2 regions of the Macrococcus brunensis genome follow, and region 2 is predicted to be linked to the other one. Evidence: predicted binding sites of a transcription regulator. Region 2 holds the regulator's gene; the other holds the start of a gene.
What was found. The regulator Rex, encoded in region 2, represses fermentation and respiration genes when NADH is low (regulators of the CRP and FNR family bind a similar motif). The targets are predictions, from matches to a motif close to TTGTGAAATATTTCACAA.
Positions count from the first base shown of each region.

Region 1: the regulator Rex is predicted to act here: its motif matches at 5,265-5,282, upstream of MGG13_RS00790 (nitrate reductase subunit alpha).

Region 1 covers NZ_CP092179.1:150,416-158,008, forward strand. Annotated here, with positions in the region: gene MGG13_RS00755 (DUF1361 domain-containing protein) at 1-484, shown strand, start outside; gene MGG13_RS00760 (hypothetical protein) at 481-771, shown strand; gene MGG13_RS00765 (ABC transporter substrate-binding protein) at 899-1,819, shown strand; gene MGG13_RS00770 (biotin transporter BioY) at 1,928-2,479, shown strand; gene MGG13_RS00775 (GNAT family N-acetyltransferase) at 2,502-3,242, shown strand; gene fdhD (formate dehydrogenase accessory sulfurtransferase FdhD) at 3,260-4,045, opposite strand; gene MGG13_RS00785 (nuclease-related domain-containing protein) at 4,138-5,061, opposite strand; gene MGG13_RS00790 (nitrate reductase subunit alpha) at 5,325-7,593, shown strand, end outside.
Region 2 covers NZ_CP092179.1:1,819,916-1,827,508, forward strand. Annotated here, with positions in the region: gene MGG13_RS09605 (VOC family protein) at 1-470, shown strand, start outside; gene MGG13_RS09610 (nitroreductase family protein) at 487-1,110, shown strand; gene MGG13_RS09615 (MurR/RpiR family transcriptional regulator) at 1,237-1,968, opposite strand; gene MGG13_RS09620 (GH32 C-terminal domain-containing protein) at 1,990-2,922, opposite strand; gene tatC (twin-arginine translocase subunit TatC) at 3,006-3,764, opposite strand; gene tatA (twin-arginine translocase TatA/TatE family subunit) at 3,822-4,013, opposite strand; gene MGG13_RS09635 (redox-sensing transcriptional repressor Rex) at 4,024-4,656, opposite strand; gene MGG13_RS09640 (ABC-F family ATP-binding cassette domain-containing protein) at 4,799-6,712, shown strand; gene tsaD (tRNA (adenosine(37)-N6)-threonylcarbamoyltransferase complex transferase subunit TsaD) at 6,925-7,593, opposite strand, start outside.

The DNA.
Region 1 (7,593 bases), 450 kb from region 2:
GTTACCACTCTTTAAACCGAAAAGTAGAAGGGAATGGCCGCTTTTCCTGGTCGTTTCACTAGTGTTTGTACTGATGTCACCTAATATTTTTTATGTGGTGACAGACTTGATACACTTAAATCTCTATTCATTTGATTTTCTTAAGACATTAAATTTATCTGAGTGGATAGATTTTACTTACCTTTCAGCGGGTGTGATGTTAGCACTATATTATTATGTGCAGGTCATTTTAACGTTATACCATCTGGTTTCAGATCGATTACTTCAGCGAGTCGTTATTTTGATGTTCATGATTCTCTCGAGCGCGGGTATTTTTATTGGTCGCTTCCTACGCTTCCACTCTGTGCATATCTTAACGAACCCGTTGCAGGTCATTGTTGATTCTTTAAGCGCTTTAAATAGTGAGGCTATTTTATGGATGGCACTGATTACAGGACTTCAGTTCCTTCTGATGCTGTTAGTGAAAGGTGTGAGGAAAATATGATTGATATACAGACAGCGTTTCTTTCCATCATCATTCTCCTCTGCCAGTGCTATATAGGGTACACGATTTTTCATATTACTCATGAGAAAGTCGCGGCACTAATCGCCTGGGCATTACCACTTGGTTTGGGTTTATATTTCGTTCAAGTTGGACTGCTGGAGCGTATTTTTCCCGACTGGCATCTTCCGGATAACGATAGATACTGGCTGCAGTGGAGTTATGCTTTCGTGATGATTCAATATATCGCAGCGGCTATCATATATATGGACTTTTTTACCTATAGCTAGTCTAAGAACACTGCCCCGAAGCAGTGTTCTTTTGATTAAATTCATAAAAATGTTGCACGAACGTAAGGATACAGGTATGATTAGCCTTGTATTATTAATGAGAATGAATCTCAATTGGAGGAAAACAATGAAGAAGTGGTTATTCGTTTTAGTAGCATGTTTAATGACGCTTGCTGCATGTGGCAACAATGCAGATAAAAAAGCTGAGGATACAGAAAAAAGCAGTACAGTTGATTACAAATTAGATAATGGCAAAACAATTAAGATTCCTTCTGAACCTAAACGCATTGTGTTAATGGGCGCAAGCTATACAGGTAACTTACTTGATTTAGGTGTCAAACCAGTAGGGGTTGACGAATATGCATTCCAGTCAGAAATTCTGGCTCCGAAACTGAAAGGCGTTGAAAAATTAGGCGCTGGTGATGTTGAGAAAGTTGCGACGTTAAAACCGGACTTAATCATCTCATTTGATACAGATAAAAATAACTCAAAATATGCTAAGATTGCACCGACAATTCCGGTTGCGTATGCCAAACATAACTACCTGCAGATTCATGAGGAACTCGGCAAAATCGTAGGTAAAGAAAAAGAAGCGAAAGTATTTGTAGATAAATGGAAAGAAGAAACAGCGAAAGACGGTAAAGAAATCAAAGCCAAGTTAGGCGATGATTTAACTTATACGATCTATCAATTCTTCCAAAAAGAGATATATGCATATGGCGATAACTGGGGACGCGGTTCTGAGATTATCTACCAGGCATTCGGACTGAAGATGCAGGAAGATGTTGTCAAAGACGTTAAACCGACAGGCTGGAAGAAGATTTCAGCGGAGGAAATCAGCAAGTATGCAGGTGATGTCGTACTTTATTCAAGCGATGCAGGTAAAGATGCGAACAGTGTTGTTAAATCAAATGTCTGGAAAAACATGGACGCTGTGAAAAATAATCGCGTCGTGCAATATGATGCAGAAGATTTTTGGTTCAATGATTCGATTTCACTGGAGCATCAACGTAAAGTACTGAAAGAAGAACTGCTGAAACTGAAATAATAGAAAGATGCACGGCAGTGCATCTTTTTTTATTTACAATGTAAACTTTATATTTTAATAGGTTAACAATTAAGTTATAATCAGTTTATTGTCGAAAGGAGATTGAAGATGAAAACGAAAGATTTAGTAATTATTGCGATGTTTACAGCACTTATTGCAGTGCTTGGTTTACTGCCAGCCATTAACTTAGGTATTGGTGTACCCTTTACTTTTCAGAACTTGGGCTATATACTCGCAGGATGTCTGCTGGGAAGTAAGCGCGGCGGATTAAGTGTATTATTATTTGTTATTTTAGTTGCGCTCGGACTCCCACTCTTATCAGGCGGACATGGTGGCTTTGGATTGTTCTTTGGACCGACAGGTGGCTATATTTTATCATTCCCACTTGTTGCTTATCTGATTGGTTTACTTACTGAACGTCAGTTTCATCAAATGAGTGTCTGGCAGATTTTCCTGATCAATGGTCTGATCGGCGCATTACTCTGTAATTTGATTGGTGGAATTTTTATGGCCTTTAATTTACATATGCCGATTTTAAAAGCTTTAAAAACCGTTATCGTCTTTATACCAGGCGACCTTGTTAAAGGATTGATTGCAGCTATTCTGGCAGTTCGCCTGCGAAATATTCCATCCATCAAACGCTACTTAAATACGCTATAATTCTCTTAAAGGGGATGATAGGATGGTTTCATTTAAAGATACAAAACAAGTAGCAGAAGTTTATAGTGAGAATACACGTTATACTCATTTCCATACACCAAGCCAGTTGATTCGTTACTACTCTAATTACTTTGAGTATCAGGTCATGCCGTCACTTGAAACATTTAAGGATGACGAGAAAATGCAGACTGATTTTCACGAGCAACGCGGGCAGAAGCATCTCTTATTTATCTTTCCTGAAAATGTACCGTTACCACAGGATATCAAGGACTATGCTGAAGACGCGGGCTATACAGTAGAGAAAATGGAACTTTATCAGACAGAACAGCTGACGCTCGGTAAGCGGGCAGGAGAAGTGAAGATAGTAGGGGACGATCAGACGTTTAGAGATTTTCTCTCTGTCTGTCGTGTCGGTGAGCTCGAATATGGTGAAGAATTTGCTGACCTCAAAATTGATATGCATACAGCTGACAGGGCTGATGATACAGTCATTCAGCTGGTGGCGTATGACAACGGACAGCCGGTCGGTAAATTAGAAGCGATATTAAACGGAGAGTTAATAGAGCTCGATGATTTTTACGTGCTAGAGACGTCCAGAGGAAAAGGGATAGGGACAGCCTTGCAGGAGAAGGTGCTTGATTATGGTCAGTCCCTTATCCTGATAGCAGATGGAAATGATACACCACGGGACATGTATGAACGCCAAGGTTATCGTAAAGTCAGTGAACGATATGAATTACTGAAAGTCAAAAGCTCGAGCTGAAATCGCTCGAGCTTTTTTTAGATGATACGCTCTGGATGGCTGTAAATATTAAATGTCTCGTTTCTGATGAATCCGACCGCTGTAATATTTAAGTCATCTGCAAGTTTGATTGCAAGGTCAGTCGGTGCTGATTTAGAGAGAATGATACCGACGCCAATTTTAGATGCTTTAATCAGGATTTCCGAGGAAATACGGCCTGAAAAGATAAGGACTTTATCACGAATTGGAATACGCTTTTCAATACAGTAACCAAACAGTTTATCGAGTGCATTATGACGACCGATATCTGACCGGTGGATGTAGAAGTCTTTACCATCACTGATTGCTGCATTGTGAAGGCCGCCTGTCTGCTTAAAGTCTGTGCTTTGTTCCTGTAGGGCATCCATCATACTGAAGATTTCCTGTGCTGTGATCTTTGTCTCGGTCATAGAGACTTTAGAAGTCGCTGCATCATTAACGAAATAGAACTGGCGGCTTTTCCCGCAGCAAGAACTGATCATCCTTTTCGTATACTGGCCGTAATGTTGTTCAATTTCTCTGTTCAAAGTGATATGGCAGAATCCTTTGCTGTCGTCAAGATGAATGTTTTGAATATCTGCTCGTCTGAAAATAACACCTTCAGACGCTAAAAAACCAAGAACGAGTTCTTCCAGGTTTGTAGGACTGCAGACGATAGTCGCAAATTCCTGCTGATTGACATAGAGTGTCAGAGGAAATTCAGTTGCGATATCATCGCTTTGATCTATAAATGCACCGTTATGATACTTAATAATCGGCTGGTTGAAAGTAATATCTTCAGGCAAGTGACGCGCCCCCCTTTATATGATTATTATACATGAGGAGAAGAGAGAAAGTGTCGTGCTTTACGCAAAAAGTGCGACACTTTTCGATGATTTCAAGTTATTTCAGGTAGAAATGTCGTACTTTCTTTAGTTTTCACGACATTTTTAAGGCTGTAGCAATACTTTTCCTGTCTTTCGCAGTATTTTTGCATGAAACGTTCAATCGTTTTCCGGTTCAACCCAGTCCATTCAACTAGAGTTGTTATTTTCAATGGGCCCACTTTTAATATTTCGAGTTCATCAATTACTCTGAAAATAGTCGAGTCTAATTTTTCAGTGTAACCACAGTAGCAGGAAGTATAATGCATATTTTTTACATGACATAAGCTGAGTTTCCTGCATTTTGGACATCTCATTTCTTTCTTCATTTCTGTAACAGGATAATATTTAATTCGCTGATATTTATTATGTGTCCTATGCTGTTTGATCAGATACGCAGCTAACTCGTAATCTTCACGAGTGACCTCGCTATTCTTGAAATAATCAATCACTCCATCAAGCTGATGATGGAACAATACATTCGAATGTCCACGCCATCCTTCAACTCTGAAACTCGGATTTATAAATACAACCCGACTGATGACCTCATAACGAGTCGATCGGACGAGTTCTTTCAGCTTATAGTCTGCACGCATAAGCTGGGACAGTACATCTTTATATACATAGCCATGTTCACTGACTAAATTTCCGTGCATAAATGAATAATTCCCGCTAAAATTCTTGATTTCAAAGTGATAAATCCGGCCATCACTGATAAACAGAAAATCAAATTGCACAGACCCTTTCATTTCCACACTTACATCCCATAACTGCAGGCACGAAAGACTCTGAGTCATCTCATAAAAAAGCTGCTCTCCGTCCAGACCCTTCACATAATTTCTCAGTACGCGGTCATCATATTCATCCAGTAATATTCGTCCATCTGCTGCCAGAATATACTTTATATAAGTATCCTGCGCATGCTTTTTCAGAAACATCTCCCACCTCCCAACTTCACCCTAACCGGGACGCTTACACCAGGCAAAAAGCAGAAAATCCTCAATTCTTCTTCCAAACACCACTGTTTCTCATCAAAAAGTCACGTTTCATTAAATTCTGCATCATAATCCGTTCTTTTCAGCAAATTTATCATTTAAGGGAATCCCCCTATATCGATAGGTGTTTCCCCAATAGGTTTCGTTTGTGAATTCTTTCATAATGATGAGTAAGAGGACAAAACTGTCGATAAGGAGTTGGAAAAATGGCAATTGGAACTGGGTTACGTTTTTTTAAGCCAACAGAAAGATTCAACGGAAACTGGTCAGTACTTGAAGAGAAAAGTAGAGAGTGGGAAAAAGTTTACCGTCAGCGCTGGAGTCACGATAAAGTCGTCAGAACGACACACGGCGTGAACTGTACAGGATCATGTTCATGGAAAGTATTCGTCAAAAACGGCATCATTACTTGGGAGAATCAGCAGATTGATTATCCGTCCTGTGGACCTGATATGCCTGAATTTGAACCGCGTGGCTGTCCACGTGGCGCATCATTCTCCTGGTATGAATACAGCCCGCTGCGTATTAAGTTTCCTTATGTGCGCGGCGTTTTATGGCGTCTCTGGCAATCAGCACTTGAAGAATACGGTGACCCTGTCCGTGCCTGGCAGTCTATCGTAGAAGACGAAGAAAAAGCACGTAGCTACAAACAGGCGCGCGGTAAAGGGGGACATGTACGAGTGAGCTGGCAGCAAGTAACACAGCTCATTGCGGCACAGCTCATCTATACGATTAAGAAGTATGGTCCAGACCGTATCGCCGGTTTTACACCAATCCCTGCGATGAGTATGATCTCTTATGCGTCTGGCGCAAGATTTATATCTCTGTTAGGTGGCGAAATGCTGTCATTCTATGATTGGTATGCCGATCTTCCACCTGCATCTCCGCAGATCTGGGGAGAACAGACAGATGTGCCGGAATCGAGTGACTGGTATAACGCTGGATACATCATTATGTGGGGCTCAAATGTCCCGCTCACTCGTACGCCTGATGCTCACTTCATGACTGAAGTTCGTTACAAAGGAACTAAAGTCGTCTCTGTTGCACCTGACTATGCTGAAAATGTGAAGTTCGCTGATAACTGGCTGGCACCGCATCCTGGGACTGACGCAGCTGTCGCTCAGGCAATGACACACGTTATTCTGGATGAATTCTATGAAAAACGTCAGGAACCGATGTTCTTAAATTATGCAAAACAATATACAGATATGCCATTCCTGATTCGTCTTGATCCGCACGAAGGTTCGCTAAAAGCAGGACGCTTCTTACGTTCAAGTGATTTTGGTGACACTTCAGAACATAGTGAATGGAAACCGGTTGTCTTTGATCATCTCTCCGACCAGATTGTGGTCCCGAATGGAACGATGGGGCAGCGCTGGGAGAAAGATGTGAAATGGAACTTAAAACTGGAAACACCGGACGGTACTCAAATTGACCCGGCATTATCGCTGAAAGAAAAAGATGCGCAAGTAGTCGAAATAGTATTCCCGTTCTTTGATAACGCAGGAAACGGCACATTCAAACGTCCGATTGCTGTCAAACAGCAAGTACTAGCTGACGGTGAAACAGTCTATTACACAACGATTTATGACTTGATGCTGGCACAGTACGGTGTTAACCGCTATAACACGGCACTTGAAGCAAAAGGTTACGATGATGCCGAGAGCATTTACACGCCTGCATGGCAGGAAGGTGTTGCAGGTGTCAAAGCTTCTATTATTACGCAGATTGCCCGTGAATTCGCACAGAATGCAATTGATACAGGAGGCCGCTCAATGATTATCATGGGAGCGGGTATCAACCACTGGTTCAACTCCGATACAATTTACCGTTCTGTTCTGAACTTAGTGACACTCTGTGCAACACAAGGTGTGAATGGCGGCGGATGGGCTCATTACGTCGGTCAGGAAAAATGTCGTCCGATAGAAGGCTGGTCAACAATCGCATTCGCGAAAGACTGGCAGGCACCTCCTCGTCAGCAGAACGCAACAAGCTGGTTCTATTTCGCGACTGACCAATGGAAATACGAAGAGTCAGGCGTGGATATGCTGACTTCACCACTTGCTGAAAATGTGAAACACCAGCATCCAGCTGACTATAATGTAACAGCTGCTCGTCTCGGCTGGTTACCTTCATATCCTCAGTTCGACCGTAACAGCTTACTGTTCGGTGAGGAAGCGCGTGATGCAGGAGAATTCGATAATGAAGCGATCTTAAAACGCGCTGTAAACAGTGTCGCTTCACGTGAAACAAAGTTCGCGGTCGAAGATCCGGATAACAAGAAAAACCATCCTAAGACACTCTTTGTCTGGCGCTCAAACTTGATTTCAAGTTCTGCAAAAGGTCAGGAATATTTCATGAAACATTTACTAGGTACTAAACATGGTCTTTTAGCTGAACCGAATGAAACAGAAAAGCCAGAAGAAATTGTCTGGCGCGAAGATACAGAAGGGAAGCTCGATTTACTGGTCGCAC
Region 2 (7,593 bases):
CTGAATGGAGATTCCAGGACAACGGTCATGTCGTCATGGGGACGACAGAAATGGATTATCAGGGTGTACTGGAGGCAAATGACGGTAAACCGTTTACTGGCCTGCATCCTGATACTATCATGGGGCACGTTCATTTATCAGTAAAAGATATACCCTCATCAATCGCTTTCTATGAAGATGTCTTCGGTATGGACATCATGCAGTTATACGGCCCGCAGGCTGCTTTTATGAGTGCAGCAGGCTATCATCACCATTTAGGACTGAACACTTGGCAGCATGCACAAGTTTCACCTGAACTGGATGCACCTGGCCTGAGAAAGTTTGAAATCAACATTCCTAATCCGGAAGACTTTGAATATTTCAAACAGCAGTTAGAAGCTAAAGGGCTGCACACAGAAAAAGATGGTCATTCAGAAATCCTGCGTGACCCGAATGGCATCGCTATTCGGGTGATGTACCAACAACATTAAAAATCTGGAGGTTATTATGATGTTATTTAAAAAAATCGGTTATGAAAACTTTGGTCAGGCAATGGAAAAACGTCGCTCAATCTATGATATTAAAGGTGAAATTCCACTCTCGGACGCTAAAATCGAAAGTATTTTATCTGATATTATTAAGCACGTTCCTTCTGCATTCAATTCACAGTCTACACGCCTTGTCTTACTTTTAAATGACCAGCATCAAAAGCTTTGGGATCTAACGGCTGACGCCTTAAAAGAGAAAATGGGAACCGAGCGCGATTTCTCAGCAACAGAAGCTAAATTAAATAGCTTCAAAGCGGGTTACGGCACTGTTCTGTTCTTCGAGGATGAAATAGTTGTAAAAGGGCTGCAGGACAACTTTGCCGCTTATGCAGATAACTTCCCTATCTGGAGCCATCATACAAACGCGATGCATCAGTATGCAGTATGGACTGCATTCGCTACTGAAAATATCGGTGCATCTCTGCAGCATTATAACGGGGTCATCGACGAAGCCGTTTATACTGCATTTGATATTCCACGTGACTGGAAACTCGTTGCACAGATGCCATTCGGTACAATCGGTACACAAGCAGACGCTAAAGAATTTAAACCCGTTGAAGACCATCTCATCATCAAGAAATAATGAAGAGCTCGCATTTATAAATTAAAACCAGCAATCATATCTGATGAAAATTCAGATGTGATTGCTGGTTTTTTGTTTTAAAATTATTGATGCGTTTTTTCTTTCATCTCGAGTATCGTCTAACTATCAAGTGATGGACTGCAGATGACGGATTTTCATATACAGCACATCAATAACCGCATGTTGAACCAGTCGACTCGTCATATCTTGTTCATAGGAAGACAGCAGATTAACTTGAGCCCGAGGCGATACTTGATGTCCAAGCATAATAAGAGTTTGATGAGAAGATAAAGGTTGTTCCGGCTTATATTCATCCATCATCATCACCACTTTAAAATAACTGGCTAGTTTGAGGTAGCGCTCATATGTCTGAACGATGTCACAAGAAATACCTATCTCAGCCAGTCTGAGCTTAAAGTCGAGTGCAACAGATATCTGGTCAGTCTGACAGTATATTAACACCCGCTTTTCCAGTTCAATTACTTCAGCTGCACCATCGATTTGCTTAAAATCAAGCAAGCGTTCTGTCCGCTTCAGAGCTTCCTGCATGCCATTAAATGTCTGATGTATCAGCGCTGAAGTTGAGTCTGTCTTTTGCCTGAGCTGGATTTCGTGCTCCAGCATGTGCAGATCTCTCATCAGTACCAGCTTCATCTCACGCAGACCACTGAAGCCGATTCTCTGGCTGAAACGCACTAATGCAGATCCACTGACCTCCGCCTGTACAGCGAGCGTTTTCCCGGGTAATGTTGCAAAATCCAGCGGGCTTTCCTTAATAAGTGCAGCAATTCTCTTCTCGACAGGCGACAAGAGATGCTCTATAGATTGAAGCTGATTCAGAACAATCGGCATACTCATCACTCTTCTCTTTTAAGATAGTCAGCTCTCCTGTTTTTCTATATCATATTTCGTAAATTTAAGATAGACTTGCCCAGATTCAGTGGACGTTCTGATGCCAGTCGCACTATCAGAAGGAAATATACGAGATGTCATGACCTTCTCACCGTCATTCAGAAAAATCTCAATACTCGATTGATCGACAAAGGCATGAATTCTCTTTAAATGATTATCTAAAGTGACTGAACGTGTGAAATCGTTGCCATAAGTGCTAAGAATCCCACTATCAAAACGATCCAGCGTGAATTGACGGCTCGCATGATTATAGATCAACCTAGTTGCTTCTCGCTTAGATACACGCAGTTCAATATAGAATTCAGTTGATTCGTTCTCTAAAATATCTATAACCATTTCGTAGCAGTCGCCTTCGTAAGGATGTAGACGGATATCATGCTTCATCGCATAGCCTTCCGCAGTTTCAGACTTACCGCGCCATTTCTTGACTAAAGGATGAGGACGTTGTATCACTTTCTCTTCTTCAAAAGAGAGCAGCCGAGGAATAGTGAAGCAATGGGCAGTATACTCTACATTCGACTGTCTGATACAGCCGATCAGTATGGGTGCACCTTCAGCGCCGTACGTTATCTGCGGCGCATAAAAATCAAAGCCATCATCCCATCTCTGATTCACATTAAAGTCATCATCATCTGAATCATCAAGTATGATGACCGGTCCATGTGTCACAAAGTGAATAAGATCAGGAGAAGTAAGATGATATCTATATTTAAGTCCGGACATTGGAAGCCATTCATAGAAAAGATGATAGAGTCCGTCCAGATAGACGAAGCCTGCTGGTCTATTCAGCATTCCAGCTGAAGGCTGAATATGAAAATGCTGCCGCCATCTTGAATCTGCGGTCTCCTGGCGCACGTTTTCATTTTCTGTTATATAGCGTTTTTCTCGCATCCATTCCACTTTACGCACTCCCTTATCGATAGTTCAATTACTTTAAAATATAACATCGACAGACAAAAAAAACCATCTCATAATCAGATGGTTTAATCTTCTTTCAGTTCTTCTTCTAGTAATTTCTGTTCACCTTTTAAATACATACGATAGCCGACGTGACTGATCTGAATACTGATTTCATATAAGACGACCATAGGCAGTACAAAGATGACGTAAGTCATCACATCAGGCGGCGCTATAATTGCGGCAATGACCATCAGGAAGAAGTAAGCATATTTACGGTTCTTCTTCAGAAAAGCAGGTGTGACGATACCAAGTCGCGTCAGGAAGAGCAGCAGGATAGGCAGCTGAAATACAAATCCGAATGGAATCGTAAACTTCAGGAGTTCGTTAAAATACTCTCTGACCCCAATAATCTGCTTGACGCCCATTTCGTTTGCAAGTCCAATCGTAAAGTGAATCATATAAGGAAATATAATAAAGTAGCTGAATGTAAGGCCTGCTACAAATAAGACAAAACTGACTGGAATATAACTGAGCGTCGCGCGTCGTTCCTGCGGATGCAGGCCAGGCGAGATAAACGCCCACAACTGATAGAGAATAACTGGCGATATCAATAGAACAGCTATCAGCATGATGACACTGATATAAATTGACAGAGGATCCGTTACCTTAAAATAATGCAGCGTGATTTCAGCAGGAACATCATCTTTTGTTAAAAATCGTGTGACCGGCTTACCGAAATAAAAGCCAACGATGATGCCGCCCATCAGAAAATAAGCAACGATCATCAGACGTTTTCTAAGTTCGTCTAAATGCTCAACTATCGTTAATTCATCTTTATTCATCTGAAGGTCTTCCCTCCTCATAACAAAAGCGACAGTGACTGTCGCTTTTTTCAATCATTATTTACGTACGTCGTCTTTATCATGGTCTTTCATGATACCATCTGTCGCATCTTTGAATTCCTTGAGTGAAGAACCCATTGCACGGCCAAATTCAGGCAGTTTCTTCGGTCCGAAGATAATGAGTGCAACCACACCTAGAAATATTAAAATAGCAGGTGATGCAACACCTAATGTATTAGCATACAGCATAGTGTACCTCCTAATGATTTTTCATAAAGAATATAAGAGACTGGAGTTCTACACCTAAATCAATATGGTGTACCTGGACATCTGATGGAACATTTAAGCGTTCCGGTGTAAAGTTTAATATACCTTTTATTCCGGCTTTTGTCACTCTATTTGCTATATCCTGGCCAATTTTTCCCGGCACAGTGAGAATGACTACTTCTATCCCCATTTTCTCGACGACTTCTTCAAAATCGTCCATGTGCTGGATATATATTTTACCGATTTTTTCACCGACAACATTGGGTGCGATATCAAACGCCGCTTCTATCTGCATACGGTCACTGATCGAGAAATTATAGTTGACGAGGGCATGACCCAGATGACCGATACCAATAATCGCTACTTTCGTCATCGTATCCTGCTGCAAGGTTGTTTTGAAGAAATTCAGTAAATATTCTACGTTATAGCCATATCCTTTTTTACCAAGCTCTCCGAAATAAGAGAAATCTCTTCTGATTGTCGCTGAATCGATTTTTAATCCTTCGCTCAGTTCCTTTGAAGAAACACGATCAACTTTTGCGCTATGAAGCGTATTGACGAACCGGTAATAAAGGGGCAGGCGCTTGAGTGTCGCTTTAGGAATCTTAACTTCAGCTTTTGGCACACTGTTCACCTTCTTATTTTAATTGTGACTTTTTTCACAGTACCTAAATTATAACATGCCTGCCCTTGACTGACTATGTGAAATTCAGCCCTTTTATTTCATGTCACTCATCAATCATGTAAAATATAAATGAGGTGAAAATATGATTTTATTACAGGCAAGTCAACTCAATAAATCATTCGGCGGAGAAGATATCTTCACCGATGTTAAAATAGAAATAAAGACAAACGACCGCATCGCTATTGTCGGACGTAATGGTGCCGGTAAAACAACGCTGATGAAAATCCTGGCAGGCGCTGAGTGTTACGATAGCGGACACTTGATGCGGGCTAAAAATATCAATATCGGTTATCTGACTCAGCAGATGACGCTTGATGCTGAAGGTACAGTGTACGAGGCGATGTTGAAGCCATTCAGTCATCTACAGGACATGGAAAGGAAACTGACAGGTATCACGACTTATCTTGCTGAAGAAAGTGATAAAGCAGGTACAGAAGAATATGCTGACAAGCTGTCGGAATTCGAGAAACTGCAGCTGCAGTTCGAAAGTGCAGGCGGGTATCAGTATGAACATAAGATTAAGACCATTCTGACAGGACTGAATTTCAGCTCTGCTGATTTCGATCAGAAAATTGACTACTTCTCAGGCGGCCAGAAGACAAGACTCGCCCTCGCGGAGATGCTGATCAGAGATCCGGACCTGCTGATGCTGGATGAGCCGACCAACCATCTAGACATGGAAACTACTGCATGGCTTGAAAACTATTTGACGACCTATCAGGGCGCTATCGTCGTCATCTCCCATGACCGTTACTTCCTGGACAAAGTCGTTAACACGGTATACGATGTCGCACTCGGACGTGTTATGCGTTATGTCGGTAACTACTCCAAGTTCCTGAATCTGAGAGATGCCTTCTACGAGAAAATGTCTGCTGAATACGAACGTCAGCAGGCAGAGATTGAACGTCTGGAGACTTTCGTCCAGAAAAATATCACTCGTGCCTCTACAAGTGGCATGGCTAAAAGCCGCCGTAAAATACTGGAGAAGATGACCCGGATTGAAGCCCCTAAGCTTGATGACCATTCTGTCAACCTGCAGTTTCATATTGACCGTGAATCAGGCAATGATGTCCTGGACGTAAAAGCGCTGGAGGTAGGTTACGATAGCCCTATCACTGCTCCCATCACTTTTGACGTCAAAAAACAGGATGCCATCGCAGTTATCGGTCCCAATGGTATTGGCAAAACAACCTTGATTAAGACGATTGCTAAAAAATTAGAAAAACTGAGCGGTGACATTAAATACGGTGCCAATGTTTCGATTGGTTACTACGACCAGAAGCAGGCAGAATTTAAGTCAACGAATACAGTTTTAGAAGAACTGTGGCAGTATTATCCTGAGGTGCAGGAGAAAGATGTCAGAGCAGTGCTTGGCCGCTTCCTGTTTGTGCAAGATGATGTCAAAAAAGTCATCAATGATCTGTCAGGCGGCGAGAAAGCCAGACTGCAGCTCGCAAAACTGAGTCTTGAGAATAATAATGTCCTGATTCTTGATGAGCCGACCAACCATCTGGATATCGATGTAAAAGAAATCTTGGAACAGGCCCTTATGACTTATCCCGGCACTATTCTTTTTGTGTCGCATGACCGTTTCTTCATCAATCAGATTGCGACAAAAGTACTGAATATTACACATTCAGGTGCGAGTCTTTTCCTCGGGGATTATACTTATTTCATCGAAAAAGAAGAGGAACGTCTGGCGCACGAAGCGTACCAGGCAGTCGAAGAAGAAACAGTGACACCAAAACAGACGGACTATGCAGAAAATAAAGCGCAAAGGAAAGAACGCCGAAAAATAGAACGCGCACTTCAGCAGCTGGAAGAAAATATTGAAGAGTACGAAGCACGTATTCAGGCCATTGAACTCGAACTGACGCAGCCCGATGTATTCAATGATTCACAACGCAGTTACGAGCTGCATCAGGAAATGGTTGATCTTCAGAATAAACTGGAAACAGCAATGGAAGAATGGGCTGAACTAGAAGAAGCAGAATAACTCTGCTTCTTTTTTCTATTCACAGAGTTATGCACAGTAAAAACAGCTTTATAACAGTAATCCACAAAGTTATTAGACTTATCCACAGAATTCAGACAATTTCTGTTGTTTATTTTTGTGTAAAATGGTCACTAGACAAAAAGTTATCCACAATCAGTTAACAACTTGTGTACAAGTACGTATGTTCGTATCCATAAAAAAACGCCTGATTTTTATAAATCAAGCGTACTTTTTCCATTTAAATTGAGGTCTGCTCTGACATTTTTTATGTAATAATAGTAAGCTGCGGCACCGATCATCGCAGCATTATCTGTACAGAGATTGAGCGGAGGGATACGCAGATTGATATCACGCTCTTTTGCCATCGCATCAAGTCTTGCTCGTAATCCCTTGTTCGCTGCGACCCCGCCGCAGACAATCAGTTCATCTATATGATATTCTTCCAACGCTTCAAACGTCTTCTGTGTTAAGACGTCAATGACACTGGCCTGAAAGCTTGCAGCAACATCTTCGGATGGTACTGTCTCGCCTTTTTGTGCTTTATTGTGCAGCGTGTTGATGACAGCACTCTTCAGACCACTGAAACTGAAATCATAGCCTTCAAGTACTGGACGCGGAAAGTTCAGTGAATCCTGTCCCTCAGCTGCAAGTCGGTCGACGTGCGGTCCACCTGGATAAGGTAGATTGATGGTACGTGCTACTTTATCATAGGCTTCACCTACTGCATCATCTCTCGTCTCACCAATCACTTCAAAGTTCAGATGGTCACGCATGATGACAAGCTCTGTATGCCCGCCAGAAACAATGAGTGCCAGCAGGGGGAACTTGAGCGGTTCTTCTATATGATTCGCATAAATATGCCCTGCAATATGATGAACTGG